3 regions of the Exiguobacterium sp. AB2 genome follow, and region 2 is predicted to be linked to each of the others. Evidence: riboswitches for the same ligand, from Rfam matches in the RefSeq annotation. Region 2 holds a riboswitch; each other region holds the start of a gene.
The links. A riboswitch is a leader RNA that binds a small molecule or an ion and turns the genes downstream of it on or off. The one in region 2 is predicted to bind S-adenosylmethionine.

Region 1 (4,574 bases), on a different contig from region 2:
CAAACGGCGTCCGACAATCTCGAGACGACGCGTGAAATCTGGGTCGTCGACGAGACGCTCTGCCTCTTTCGCCAGGACGAACGCCCCGAAATACGCGATCGCCGGTGCGCCTCGGACTTGGAGCGTCTCAATCGCGTGCTCCGCTTCTTCAAGCGTCTCGATCGTCACGTAACGTGCCTCATGCGGAAGGAGCGTCTGGTCTAAGAGAATCAACTCATTGGTCGAGACGTCAAAGCGAATGTTTTGCACCGTCATACGCGTACCCCCGATAACAAGGTGACGAGGCCGTCAATCGAGTCGACTTCGTGACGTTCTTTAATGAGCGCCGTACCGAGCGCGAGCGCATCGCGTTTCCGCTCGAGACGTGTCGTTTCGGGTAACGTCTCAAGGTCTGCGACGCCGGCGAGGCCGATGGCGCGGCGGATGAGTTCGCAACCGGCATAGCCGACCGTGTCGGCGAAAATCGTTTGTAACAAGTCGTCGACATATCCTTCCGTGTCGAACGGCTCGACGGCGTTCGTGAAGTTGTGGCGGAACGTCTTCTCAAACGTCTCCCACACCGTGAGGACGTCCGTGAACCGTTCGAATCGCTTGAGCGGATCGTGGAACGTGGCGAGCGTCAAATGCGCGATAATCTGTCCGACGTCGAAGCCGAACGGTCCGTAGAATGCGAACTCCGGATCGATGATTTTCGTCTCCTGCGTCGTCGCAAAGATGCTTCCTGTATGTAAGTCGCCATGAAGCAAGGCGTCATGTTTCGTGACGAATCCGACTTTCAGTTTCGCCACCTCGACTTTGAGCGCCTTGTCATGCCAGAGGCGTTCGACGTCAGGACGCAGCGCCGCCTCGATATTGTTCGACTCGGCGTCTTTATACGGATCGGTGAAAATGAGCTTTTCCGTGATGTCGCACAGCTCCGGGTTGTAATACTCCCGTTCCTTCCGCTTCTTCTCGATTGGACCGGCCGCGTAGTCGGACGTGGCGAACAACGTCTCGCCTAAAAATTCACCGACGTGACGGGCCAGTTCAGGATACGTCTTCCCTTCGAGGTAACCGGTGCGGACGATTTCATAATCGGACAAGTCCTCTAAAATCGTGTACGCGAGCGTCCGGTCGCTCCCGAGCACGTTCGGCACGAAACGTGGCACGACTTCTGCGAACTGACGCAACGCGAGCTGCTCGATCCAGGCCCGTTCAAGCGTGAGCGGCCAACTTTCCCCGACGACTTTCGCATACGGGAGCGCTTGTTTGACGATAAGACGCTGTTCGCCTTGACGGATGCGGAAGACGAGGTTCAAGTTTCCGTCCCCAATCTCATCGCATTGGGCGATCCCTCCTTCTTCAATCAGTCCGAGTGCCCGGACGTGGTCGACGACCGTCTGTTCAGTAAATGGTTGATATGCCATGTCTATTTCCCCTTTCGATGATTTCCACAAAAAAAGCCCCTTTCTCCGCGAGAAAGAGGCACAGCCAGATTGGTTGTTCCTCTCATCTTTCAGACATTCGTCTGGTGGATGTAGCACCGTGCCGTACTGGTCGGTTGCTGCGGCGTCATCGGGCCAATTCCCTCTGCCAACTCGCGATAAGAGTGTGTTATTCGATTTGTGTGACTATGAGCTGAATATTACGGAGTCGACGCCCTGGTTGTCAACGCTGTTTTTTTGAGCATCGAGTCACTTTTTGTTTGCATATATGGAAACAAATTTCTAAAATAAAAAATTTTCAAAAAAGGAATTGACGCTGTGACGATTCTGTGCAAAAATTCAATTAAATTTCACAACTTCAAATCATATTCTTATCAAGAGCAGACGGAGGGACAAGCCCGATGATGTCGCAGCAACCGACCCGATTGGGCACGGTGCTAATTCTTGCAGCAGACGCTGAGAGATAAGAGTTCATTTTTTATGATGACCTCTTGCCTCGGCATGGGGTCATTTTTTGTTTGACCGGAAGGAGGAACGAACATGGGCATCATCGCCACTTATGAAATTAACCGTACGGACCGCGTGGCCGACCTCGCCGCGAAAATCGCGCTCGAGTTGACCGTCGGCACGTGGACAGACTTACCACACCTAGAACAAGCACAGTTACAAGCGTATCGCGCCGAAGTCGTCTCGACGTCACATACGGAAACGACGAGCCGCTTCAAAATCCGCTACCCGCTCCATAACGTCAGTGCGGACTTCTCATCCATCTTGACGACGACGTTCGGAAAGCTATCACTCGACGACTCGGTCCGGCTCGTCGACCTCGATTTACCTGAAGCGTTGCGCGACACGTTTCCCGGCGCCAAGTTCGGGACAGAAGGCGTCCGTCAGCTACTCGGCGTCTACGACCGGCCACTCGTCATGAGCATCTTCAAAGGGGTCATCGGCCGAGACTTGACCTTTTTAGAAGCACAGCTCCGTGACCAGCTCGACGGGGGCATCGATATCGTCAAAGACGACGAGATTTTATATGACAATCCGCTCACCCCTTCACTTGAGCGGGCGCAGATCGGCCGCACCGTCTTAGGCGAGCATTACGAGGCGACCGGAAAACGTGCCCTGTACGCCGTCACGCTAAGCGGACCGGTGTTCACGTTACGTGACCAAGCGCTACGGTTGATTGACGCTGGGGCAACGGCCCTCCTCTTCAACGTCTATACATACGGGCTCGATACCTTGCGTGAGCTGGCGAAAGACCCGGACGTGAACGTGCCGATTTTAGCGCACCCGGCGTTCGCCGGCGCCTTGACCGGTTCAATCAGCCATGCACTCCTACTCGGGAAGCTTCCTCGACTCGCCGGTGCCGACTTGACGCTCTTTCCATCGCCGTATGGATCGCTCGCGACGCCGCGTGACGAGGCGCTCCTCATCCGCGATGTAAGCGCGGAACCGAGCGAAAGAAAAGCGATTCTCCCGGTCCCGTCAGCCGGGATTCATCCAGGGCTCGTTCCCGACATCATCCGTGATTTCGGAACCGATGTCGTCATCAATGCCGGTGGCGGCATCCACGGACACCCAGACGGCGCCGCAGCCGGGGCCCGGGCGTTCAAACAGGCCATCGCGCACGTCCTCGGACAACGAGACGGCCAGACGACCGAGCTCGAGACGGCATTGAAAGCGTGGACGACGCGATGACGGTCCATATCCTCTGCGATTTCGACGGGACCATCACGGCCGAGGACAACATCATCGCCTTGATGAAGGCGTTCGCTCCTCCCGAATGGGTCGAGCTGAAAGACGCGATCCTCGCCCAAGACATCTCGATTCGCTCCGGCGTCGGCCAACTGTTCAACTTGTTGCCGAGTAGCGGGCGTACCGCATATCGAGACTATTTGGTGGAACGTATCGCGTTACGCTCTGGGTTTACTGCCTTTTTGGCCGACGTGCGTCAAAACGAATGGCACTTTGACGTCGTCAGCGGCGGGATGGACTTCTTCGTTCAACCAATTTTAGACGGCCTCGTCGGTTCCGAACATATTTTCTGTAACGTCGCCGACTTCTCGGGTGAGACCGTGACCGTCGCGTGGCCACACGCGTGTGACGATCAGTGCACAAACGATTGCGGTTGCTGTAAACCGACGATCGCCCGCCGCATCGTCGATTCCAATGACCGGTTGATCGTCATCGGGGATTCGGTGACCGATTTCGAGATTGCGAAACGGGCGGACTTCGTCTATGCCCGTGGACAACTCATCACGCTCTGCGAGGCGGAAGGCATCCCATTCGCCCCGTTCGAGACGTTCCATGACATCACCCATCATCTGCAGGAGGTGACCGTATGAGTGTGACCGCCCGTTGGCTCGAACTAGCCGACATTAAAGATGAGCTCGCCGCCCGCGACTGGTTCCCCGGAACGAGTGGGAATTTGGCGATTCGCGTCGAAGATGACCCGCTCACCTTTTTAGTCACTGCGAGCGGACGTGACAAGCGAAAACGAACACCGGACGACTTCGTCCTCGTCGATGCTTTCGGACGCTTGATCGGCGAACAGACAGGAAAACCGTCCGCCGAGACGTTGCTCCACGTGGAGGTGTTCAACCGGACCGAAGCAACGTGCTCGCTCCATGTCCATACGATTGACAACAACGTCATCTCCGAGCTTTATGCCGCTCGAGGCGAGGTCGTCTTCACCGGTCAAGAGATCATCAAGGCGCTCGGTTATTGGGAAGAAGATGCTATCGTCCGTGTCCCGATCATCGACAACCATGCCGACATCCCGACGCTTGCCGCGGCGTTCGCCCCTCATGTCCGTTCAAGCGCCGGTGCCGTCCTCATCCGCAACCACGGCATCACCGTCTGGGGCGAGACACCGGCGGCGACGAAACGCTATTTAGAAGCATATGAGTTTTTATTCAGCTACACGTTAAAACTACGCGCCTTAGGCGTGCATTCATAAGGAGGAACCATCCATGGCTACAATCTATTTCCAACAAACCGAAGAACGTCACGTCGACCAAACTGAAGTGAGCGCCTTTTTAGAGTCACGCGGCATTCTATATGAACAGTGGGACATCAACAAGCTCCCAGTAAACCTGCAAGAGAACTACCAGTTGACGGACGAGGACAAACAGGCGATTCTCGCGACGT
Region 2 (4,574 bases):
CCAGTCCTCGCCTTTCGTGGCTTCGTCTTTGCCGTACATGGCGACGCCGCCCTTAAGGTGGAAAATGTTGTCGTGACCTTGGTCACGCATATATGCGGTAAATTTCTCGCAACGGACGCCTCCGGTACAGTACGTGAGTAACGTTTTCCCTTCGTAGAGGTCCTTGTTCTCTTCGAGCCAATCTGGCATGTAACGAGAAGCCTCTACATCGATTTTGATCGCGTTTTTAAAGTGACCAAGATCGTACTCGTAGTTGTTACGAACGTCGAGGATGACGACATCGTCGCGATTCATCATCTCTTTCCATTCTGCCGGTTCGAGGTATGCACCGTGCTGTTTAGGCACGTCGAACTCACCATCAAAGCGCCACGTCACAAGCTCTTTCTTATGACGGACAAAAATTTTCGAGAACGCATGCTCTTCGACTTCATCGATTTTGAACTCGATGTCGCTGAATAGCGGGTTCGCTTTCAAGTCGTTCATGTATTGCTCGGTCTGTTCCCAAGTCCCAGAGCACGTCCCGTTGATTCCTTCGGAAGAAATCAAGATGCGTCCTTTGATGCCGAGATCCTTGCAATACTTGAGGTGCTCTTGTGTGAGCGTTTCTGGGTCTTCGATATTGACGTACTTATAGTACAGCAAGACCCGCATTGGTTTTGTTTCCATGTGTGTTACTCCCCTGTGTTCAGTTTTTTGCAGGAAAACGAACGTTGGGTTGTGTCGTTCGACGAACGGACTTGCCTGCAACCACAAGTCCATATTATATGATAGATATCACAGCTGAATTTCGCAAATACTTTTTATTTTTTTACGGCGGTGGGCAGGGGGATGCGTCTTCCTGAGCGAAATCGGGTAAAAAGGAATAACGAAAGTTGAAGGTGGAAACTGACATGCTGACATCACTCCAACAATATATTTTAAACTTGATTGAATGGCTACAAGGACTTCCGGGCGGACCTTGGGCAGGACTCGGGGCACCGTTCCTGGAGGCGATCTTTCCATTTCTCCCATTCGTCCTCATCATCTCGGCGAACGCAGCGACATATGGATTTTTGCTTGGGACGTTACTGTCTTGGATCGGGAGTTTGCTCGGAACAATTCTTGTGTTTGTAGCTGTTCGCTACGTGTTCCGAAAGCCGATGACGCGGTGGCTCGAGAGACATAAGCAAGGCGTCTATTGGCTCGAACGCATCAAGCACATGAGTCCGGTCTCACTCGGGTTTCTGTACTCGCTCCCGTTTATTCCGGTCAGCTTGATCACATACTTACTCGCGCTCATTCAAATGCCACTCCGTACGTTCATCATGGCGGCCGGGTTCGGCAAGTTGCTCGTCGTCTTGATTTTCTCTGTCATTGGCGACCAGTGGGAAGAGTTTATCCAAAGCCCGTTCCGATTATCGATGCTCGTCTTATTACTGATTGTCCTATGGGCCATCAGCCGTGGACTCGAAGAACTGCTTAAACGGCGTGCCTTCAGAAAACGGAACGAGCAGCTGAAACGTGAACTTGAAGCGAAACGACAAACGACCTTGTGAAGCGACTGCTTCACAAGGCCGTTTTCGTTAAGCGCGTTTTTTGAAACGCGGGAAGTTGAAGGCGATGGCCAATCCTCCGCAAATGAACAACAAGAACGGATAGAACATATACGGAACGAGCGCCGGTGACGCTGTGTTCGTCAGTTCGGCCGCAATGAGAAGCTGTGCCCCATAAGGCAACAGACCTTGGACCCCACACGAGAAGATATCGAGTACACTCGCTGACTTTTTACGTTCGATGTCATAATCGTCGGCGATGTTCGCGGCGAGCGGACCAGCCACGAGAATCGAAATCGTGTTGTTCGCCGTCGCGACGTTTGTCGCACTGACGAGCCCGGCGATGCTCCACTCCGCGCCGGCCCGTCTTTTAATTCGGGACGTGAGCGCGTCACGCAAGTACGTGAGTCCGCCGTTATGCGAGATGAGTCCGACGAGCCCACCCATGAGCAATGTCAGGAGTGAAATCTCGGCCATGCCCATCATGCCGTCCGCCATGGCGGTGACGTACGTGGTGACGGCTAGACTGCCGTCCAACAGACCGATGATGCCGGTCAGGGCGATGCCGCCGAGCAAGACGAGGATGACGTTCATTCCCGTCAAGGCGAGCACGATGACCGCAAGGTATGGAATCAGCTTATACCATTCAAACGCTGCCGGCTCGATGGTCGATTCACCGCTCGATAAGACGGCGAGCAAAATCGTTGTGATGACGGCTGCCGGCAAGACGATCCAAAAGTTAGTCCGGAACTTGTCGCGCATGTTCGTCCTTTGGGTGCGGACGGCTGCAATCGTCGTGTCCGAAATGAACGACAAGTTATCACCGAACATGGCACCGCCAACGACGGCCGCTGCTGCGATGGCGATATTGACGCCGCTCTCCTCATGGATGCCGAGGGCGATCGGCGCCAGTGCGGCAATCGTCCCGGTCGATGTGCCCATCGCCATTGAGATGAAGGCCGCGATGACGAACAGGCCGCTCAAGAGGAGCGAAGGCGGTAATAACGTCAATGCCGCATTGACGGTCGCATCAATCGCCCCGATTGCTTCGGCGACGCTTGAAAACGCGCCGGCGAGCAAGAAGATGAACACCATGATCAAGATGCTTGGGTTGCCGGCGCCTTGGGCGACACGTTCGACCGTCTGGGTGACGCTTCCTTTCGTCATCATCGCCGCGACGATGACGGCAATCAAGGCCGCAATCAAGACGGGAAATTTATAAAAATCGTCATAGTAGATGCCTGCCCCGATAAAGAAGACGAGGAAGACGAGTAAGGGCAAAAGCGCCCATTTGTTAGCTGTTGGTTGTTCCAATCGATTCACCTCATTCATAAAAATAAAAAGAGAGCCTTCTGAAAAAAGGCTCTCTCTACAAGAAACACTTTTTTCATCTTTCGAGCAGACCGCTCGCTGGATTTGGCACAGGTTACCCGCTGCCGAGACGTCATCGGGCCAGTCCCTCAGTCTCTCTTGATAAAAAAGTTGTGATATTTAGTTATAAGACACGTTCCCTAACGTACCTGTTTCAAATCTGCTTGTCAATAGCAAACCCCCACGCGATGCACGTGGGGGCGAGTCAGGACGTCAAAAAATTGTAATGGGCGACGCGGTTGCGTCCTGCGTACTTCCCGCCGACGTAAAGCGCTCGGTCGGCGTTGCGAATCGTATCGTCTAGTCGTTTGTCACCGAACGCTTGAATCGTATCGACGCCGATTGAGGCGGTCACTGGGATATCGATTCCGTCGACGTGGAATGGTTTGGTTTCGATTTGTTGACGGATGCGCTCGGCAATCTCGACGGCGGCTTCGACATCGCATCGGTTCAACAGCAAGATGAACTCCTCGCCGCCATAACGGGCTGCGAAATCATCGGTGCGGAGCACTTGGCGGATGCGGCGACCAAACTCTTGGAGCACGCTGTCTCCGACTTGATGACCGTGCGTGTCGTTGATTTTTTTGAAGAAGTCGATATCGAGCATTGCGACGGAAATCGGATACATCGAGCCGTCCGAGATTTGTTGAATCCCGTATTCATAAAAAGCCCGTGCATTGGCAAGCAACGTCAAGCTGTCCGTCCGGCTCTCGGTATAGAGGCGGTCGCGTTCATGACAACGACTGATCGTTCGATTGAACGATTTGAGCAGTTTGACAATCTCACGTTGAATGATGGGCGGATAGCCATAGACGTGCTCGCCGGTCATGACGAGCCACGTGCGGATGCCTTCGATTTCCTCGGAACGGACCGAGATGAAGCTATGATAGTCTTCATCGAACTCGTTCGATAACGGGGCGTCCCATTCAAAGCGCATCTCATACTCGACCGAAGCTTCGTTCGGATAGGTTGCATCGAGTAAATCAAAGACGACGTGGCGATCGATCGGCTGGCGCGTCTTTAAATCAAAGTAAAGTGTGCGGTCGAACAGTTTGAACTCGACGAACCCTTCGTCGTACTCGTTGAGTCGTTCACATTGACTGAGGAACACCTCAATCGCTTGCGCCTCGCTTTGTGACAACGACACGGCTTCTTTTGCCTCATCATATTGTTCAATCAACGATTTGAAGGCGTCTTGCCGACCTTTCTGGATGATGAGCCGCTTAATAAAGAAGGTGAGTGCGGCGGCGATACTGCTGACGACAAGCAAGTTCGTCTCACGGAAGAGCGAGGCTGCTAAAATGAAGACGAGACTGACGATATACGTGTAAAACGCGATGTTTAGAAAGTCGCGGACCGGGATATCGACACGGAACCACCAACCGACTTGATACTTTTGTACGACCGTGTTTAAGATGATGGCCACAATCAAGCCGGCAAGCGGCAGAAACGAATCTTGGGAATAAAAACCGAGACCGGTCACACCACCGAGTGCCAAGTAGACGCTGGCCGGGATGGCGATTTCCAAAAACGACGTGATGGCGTTCCACGGATACGTAAAACGGAACCGTCGAAGCGCGACGCGCGGTTTCAAGTTGACGAACTGGAAGACGAGTAGTCCAATCTGATTGACGAACAGCGCTGTCTCAAAATCAAAGAATAAAAAAATAA
Region 3 (4,574 bases), on a different contig from region 2:
GACGACGCCGCGGTCGACTTCGAGAAGCGCCGACTCCATGAGACGTGCGATGTACGGTGCCGTGAAGACGATGAGCGGGAGGAGCACCCCTTGTACCCCGATCGTCGTCCCCATGATGAACCGCGTGAACGGCAAGATGAAGAACAATAGGATGATGAACGGGATCGAACGGACCACGTTGATGACGCTCGAGAGCGCGCCGTAGACGTAACGGTTCGCCAGGCGCCCGCTCGGACGCGTCAACACGAGCAACGTCCCGAGCGGCAGTCCGATGAACGTCGAGATGACGAGGGCGATGCCTGTCATCGTCAGCGTTTGAATCGTACCGGTCCAAATCAAGTCACCCCAGTCGGCCCAGAACTGTAGCATGGTTCGTCACCTCCTTCACTTTCACGCCGCTCGCTTCGAGATAGCGGACGGCTTGGTCGGTCTTGTCGACATCCCCGTCGAGATGGATGAGCAGGTTGCCGACGAGCCCGCGTTTCAACTTCTTGATGCCGCCGCCGATGATGTTCGGGAGGAGCCCGAACCGCTTCGTCAACTGGGCGAGGACGGCCTGTTCGGTCTGGCTGCCGATGAACGACAAGTGGACGAGCGTGCCGTGCGTGCTCAGTTCCTTGACGACTTCTTCCGGCACGTCGAGGTTCGTCTTCAAGAATTTCTGCGTCGTCGCGTGGACCGGGTCGGCGAACACGTCGAGCACGTCGCCTTCCTCGACGATCTTGCCGCCGTCGATGACGGCGACACGGTCACAGATCCGTTCGATGACTTCCATCTCGTGGGTGATTAGGAAGATCGTCAAGCCGAGCTCGCGGTTAATCTCGAGCAACAAGTCGAGAATTGACTCGGTCGTCTCTGGGTCGAGTGCGCTTGTCGCCTCGTCGCTGAGGAGAATATCCGGCTCGTGCGCGAGGGCACGGGCGATGGCGACGCGTTGCTTCTGTCCGCCCGAGAGCTGTTCCGGGTAATGCTTGCGATGGTCGGTCAGTCCGACGATGTCGAGGTATTTGTCGACCCGCTGTCGGATCGTCTCTTTATCGAGCCCTTCAAGGCGGAGCGGGATGGCGACGTTTTCTTCGACCGTTGCCGTCTTCAGCAAGTTGTAATGTTGGAAGATCATCCCGATGCGGTGCCGGAGCTTCGAGAGCTCCTTTTTGCCGAGTTTCGTGATGTCCTGTCCTTCGATCTCGACCTGGCCCGACGTCGGGCGTTCGAGCAGGTTGATCATCCGGATGAGCGTGCTCTTCCCGGCACCGCTGCGCCCGATGATGCCGAAGATCTCACCTTTTTCAATCGTCAGCGACACGTCATCGAGCGCCGTGACCGTTCCTTTGTTGACGGTGAACGTCTTCTTGATCTGTTTGAGTGCGATCATAGTGCCTCCTTAAAATGCCGGGACGATCGAGCCGTTGAACGTCTCTTCGATGAACGTCCGAATCTCGTCAGAGTGGTAGTATGACTTGAGCGTCTCGACGACCTCGTCTTCTTTGTTGTCGGTCCGGACAACGACGTAGTTCGGGTACGGGTTGTCGACCGTGTCTTCATGGAAGAGGGCGTCCTCGTTGATCGAGAGCCCCGCACCCATCGCGAAGTTCGTGTTGATGGCGGCAAGCGCGACCTCAGGAAGTTGCGTCGGGAGCTGTGACGCCTCGAGCTCGATGAACTCGAGGTTGAGCGGGTTCTCGGCGATGTCTCGTTTCGTCGCCTTGTCCGTCAAGCCCTCCTTGAGCGTGATGAGACCAGCCGTCTCATAGAGGCGAAGCGCACGGAGTTCGTTCGCCGGATCGTTCGGCACGGCGACCTTGTCGCCTTCTTTCAATTCGTCGATATCGGTCAGCTTGTCCGAATAGAGCCCCATCGGGAAGGCGACCGTCTTGAACACGTCGTCAATCTTGTAGCCCTTATCCGCTTTTTGGAGCTCGAGGAACGACAGCGTCTGATAGCTGTTCACGTCGAGGCTGCCTTCAGCGAGCGCGGCGTTCGGGGTATTGTAGTCGTTGAACACCTTGATATCGAGCTCGAGCCCGTCCTCGGCGGCGAGCTTCTTCACTTCCTCGGCGATTTGTTGGTGCGGCCCCCCGGTCACACCGATCGTGATCGACTCGTTGCTGAGCGCCTCGCTCGCATCCGATTGTCCGCAAGCTGACAGCGCGATCGCGGCGAGTAACGATGTCCCGGCAAGGACTGATTTTGATTTGATGTTCATTGAATGATTCCTCCTTTAATATGAAAAGCCCGCCACTCATCAAGAGAGGCGGGCACGACACAGCGAAGTCGGACACGCTCATCTCCCAGACGCTTCCGCCTGTTGGAATTAGCACCATGATCTTACGATCTGGTTGCCGGGTTTCATAGGGCCAGTCCCTCCACCGCTCTTGATAAGCAAACGTTCAATTTAATTGTCTTTATCTTACTCATTATTCTTTTATTTGTAAATAGTTTTCTGCAAATTTTCAAGAATTATTTTCAAATAGTCATAATCAATCGGTTCAGGCAACTGTTGGAGCGTCGTCTCCCTCATGACTGCTGCCACGAGGAACGGGATCTCGTCCGTCGAAAGACCGAGCGCCTCGAGCGTCGTCGGGGCCTCAACCGTTTCGAGCCACGCCCGAAGCCGAGCCACGTCTTCCGAGCCGCGTAGCGATTCTTGGACGAGCAACCCGAAGCCGACCTTGTCCCCGTGCAGGAACGGATGCGTCGTCTCGAACTGACTGAGCGCGTTATGGACGGCGTGCGCGACGGCGACCCGTGTCCCGGCGTCGCCGAACCCACCGACCGCCCCACCGATGGCGAGAACGTGGTCGACCGCATAACGCGTCCCTTCCCCATACGAGCGGAAGGCGGTCTCGGTCAATTCGAGCTCGAGCAGGCGATGACATTGCTTGGAGAGCGCGAGTCCGGCATCGACGCCGGCATCGGTCGAGGCGTCCCCGCTCAAATAGCGGGCCTCATAAAACTTCGCAACCGTGTCGATGACGCCGGCTCGATAATAATCATACGGCGATGATGCGATGACCCGGGCGTCGACGATGACGCGTTCGATGACGACCCGGAAGACGTCATAGCGGTCATAGCTCCCGTCGTCGCGATAGACGACGCTGAGCGGGGTGAACGCCGCACAGTTGGAGGCGAGCGTCGGGATGACGATGAGCGGGACGCCGTTCCGTACGGCGACGAGTTTGGCCGTGTCGACGAGCTTGCCGCCACCGACGGCGATGAGGACGTCCGCCCCGTCGAGGTCGACGCGATCCGCCTCACGATCCGTGCAATCTCCTCGGAACGTCGTTGCCGGATAGGTTTGAATCGAAGGGAGTAGCCGTTCGACGGTCGGGTAGCCGTTTTGCCCGCGCAACACATGGACCGAACGAGCGCCGATCAGTTCGTCGAGACGATCGAGCGCGTCAGCGGCGTGATCATACTCGAGCACGGCTTGACGGATCACGCCCGCACCTCTTCATAGGCGGCGAACAGCCGCTCGATACGCTCGACGGCCTCGTCAATCTTCGGCTCCGGGGAGACGAGTCCGAAACGCACGTAGCGCTCCCCTTCGGTGCCGAAGAAATAGCCCGGTGTCACGGCCACGCCTGCCTCATGAAGCAGCTTTTTGGCGAACGAGGCGGAATCGCCTTCCGGCACTCTCGCCCAGACGAAGAACGAGCCTTTCGGGGCCGTCACGTCCCAGCCGGCTTGGTGCAGGCCGTCCACCAATCGGTCGCGCCGCGTCTCATACAGACGGGACAAGTCATCTCGAACCGACTTCGGTGACTCGAGTGCGGCGACGGCCGCTTCTTGAATCGCGGAGAAGACGCTGACATGGACGTGGTCTTGATACGTGTTGATCGCCTCGATGATGTCTTTGTTGCCGACGGCGAAGGCGACGCGCCAGCCGGACATGTTGAACGCCTTCGACATCGTGTACACTTCGATGCCGACCTCTTTCGCCCCGTCGGCTTGAAGGAAGCTCGGCGGCACATGCCCGTCAAAGCCGATGCTGCCATAGGCGAAGTCGTGGACGACCATCAGTTCCTGCTCTCGGGCGAAACGGACCGTGTCCTCGAAGAATTGTGGCGTCGCGACGGCGCCGGTTGGATTGCTCGGATAGTTCAAATACATGAGCCGCGCCCCGTGCGTATCGAGCGAGTTGTAATCCGGTAGAAAATCGTTGGCTTCTGTCAGGACGAGGTCATGCACGACCGAACCGGCCAGCCGTGCGCCCGATATATAATCCGGATAGCCCGGATTCGGGAGCAAGATGCCTTCCCCCGGTTCAAGGACACATTGTGGGAGCGTGATCAGCCCCGATTTCGACCCGATTAAAATCGCGACTTCCGTCTCGGCATCGACGTCGACTCCATATTCGTTCAAGTAGAACGTCGACACCGCCTGTTTCAATCGGCTTTGCCCACGGAACGGACCGTACTGATGGGTCTCCGGGTTCGCGAGCGCCGTCTCGAGCGCCTCGCAGATCGGTTTCGGCGTCGGCAAGTCCGGCGTGCCTTGCCCGAGCCGGATAATATCGGCCCCGGCCTGTTCGAGCGCGGCCACTTCTTTCGCGAGCCCGACGAAGTGCTGTG

Region 1: linked by a shared signal. The riboswitch ahead of DI14_RS07030 (2,3-diketo-5-methylthiopentyl-1-phosphate enolase) and the one ahead of DI14_RS01485 (Na+/H+ antiporter NhaC family protein) in region 2 are both predicted to bind S-adenosylmethionine.
Region 3: linked by a shared signal. The riboswitch ahead of DI14_RS10040 (MetQ/NlpA family ABC transporter substrate-binding protein) and the one ahead of DI14_RS01485 (Na+/H+ antiporter NhaC family protein) in region 2 are both predicted to bind S-adenosylmethionine.

Annotation. Positions count from the first base shown of each region.
Region 1 is NZ_JNAA01000047.1:20,775-25,348, reverse strand. Features, by position in the region: gene mtnA (S-methyl-5-thioribose-1-phosphate isomerase) at 1-255, opposite strand, end outside; gene mtnK (S-methyl-5-thioribose kinase) at 252-1,406, opposite strand; SAM riboswitch class I at 1,486-1,589, opposite strand; SAM riboswitch class I at 1,793-1,894, shown strand; gene DI14_RS07030 (2,3-diketo-5-methylthiopentyl-1-phosphate enolase) at 1,965-3,122, shown strand; gene DI14_RS07025 (2-hydroxy-3-keto-5-methylthiopentenyl-1-phosphate phosphatase) at 3,119-3,769, shown strand; gene DI14_RS07020 (methylthioribulose 1-phosphate dehydratase) at 3,766-4,383, shown strand; gene DI14_RS07015 (acireductone dioxygenase) at 4,397-4,574, shown strand, end outside.
Region 2 is NZ_JNAA01000013.1:9,812-14,385, reverse strand. Features, by position in the region: gene DI14_RS01495 (rhodanese-related sulfurtransferase) at 1-666, opposite strand, end outside; gene DI14_RS01490 (TVP38/TMEM64 family protein) at 891-1,535, shown strand; gene DI14_RS01485 (Na+/H+ antiporter NhaC family protein) at 1,563-2,864, opposite strand; SAM riboswitch class I at 2,917-3,012, opposite strand; gene DI14_RS01480 (GGDEF domain-containing protein) at 3,109-4,574, opposite strand, start outside.
Region 3 is NZ_JNAA01000074.1:4,538-9,111, forward strand. Features, by position in the region: gene DI14_RS10030 (methionine ABC transporter permease) at 1-369, opposite strand, end outside; gene DI14_RS10035 (methionine ABC transporter ATP-binding protein) at 341-1,375, opposite strand; gene DI14_RS10040 (MetQ/NlpA family ABC transporter substrate-binding protein) at 1,385-2,206, opposite strand; SAM riboswitch class I at 2,282-2,385, opposite strand; gene DI14_RS10045 (iron-containing alcohol dehydrogenase family protein) at 2,426-3,442, opposite strand; gene DI14_RS10050 (aminotransferase class I/II-fold pyridoxal phosphate-dependent enzyme) at 3,439-4,574, opposite strand, start outside.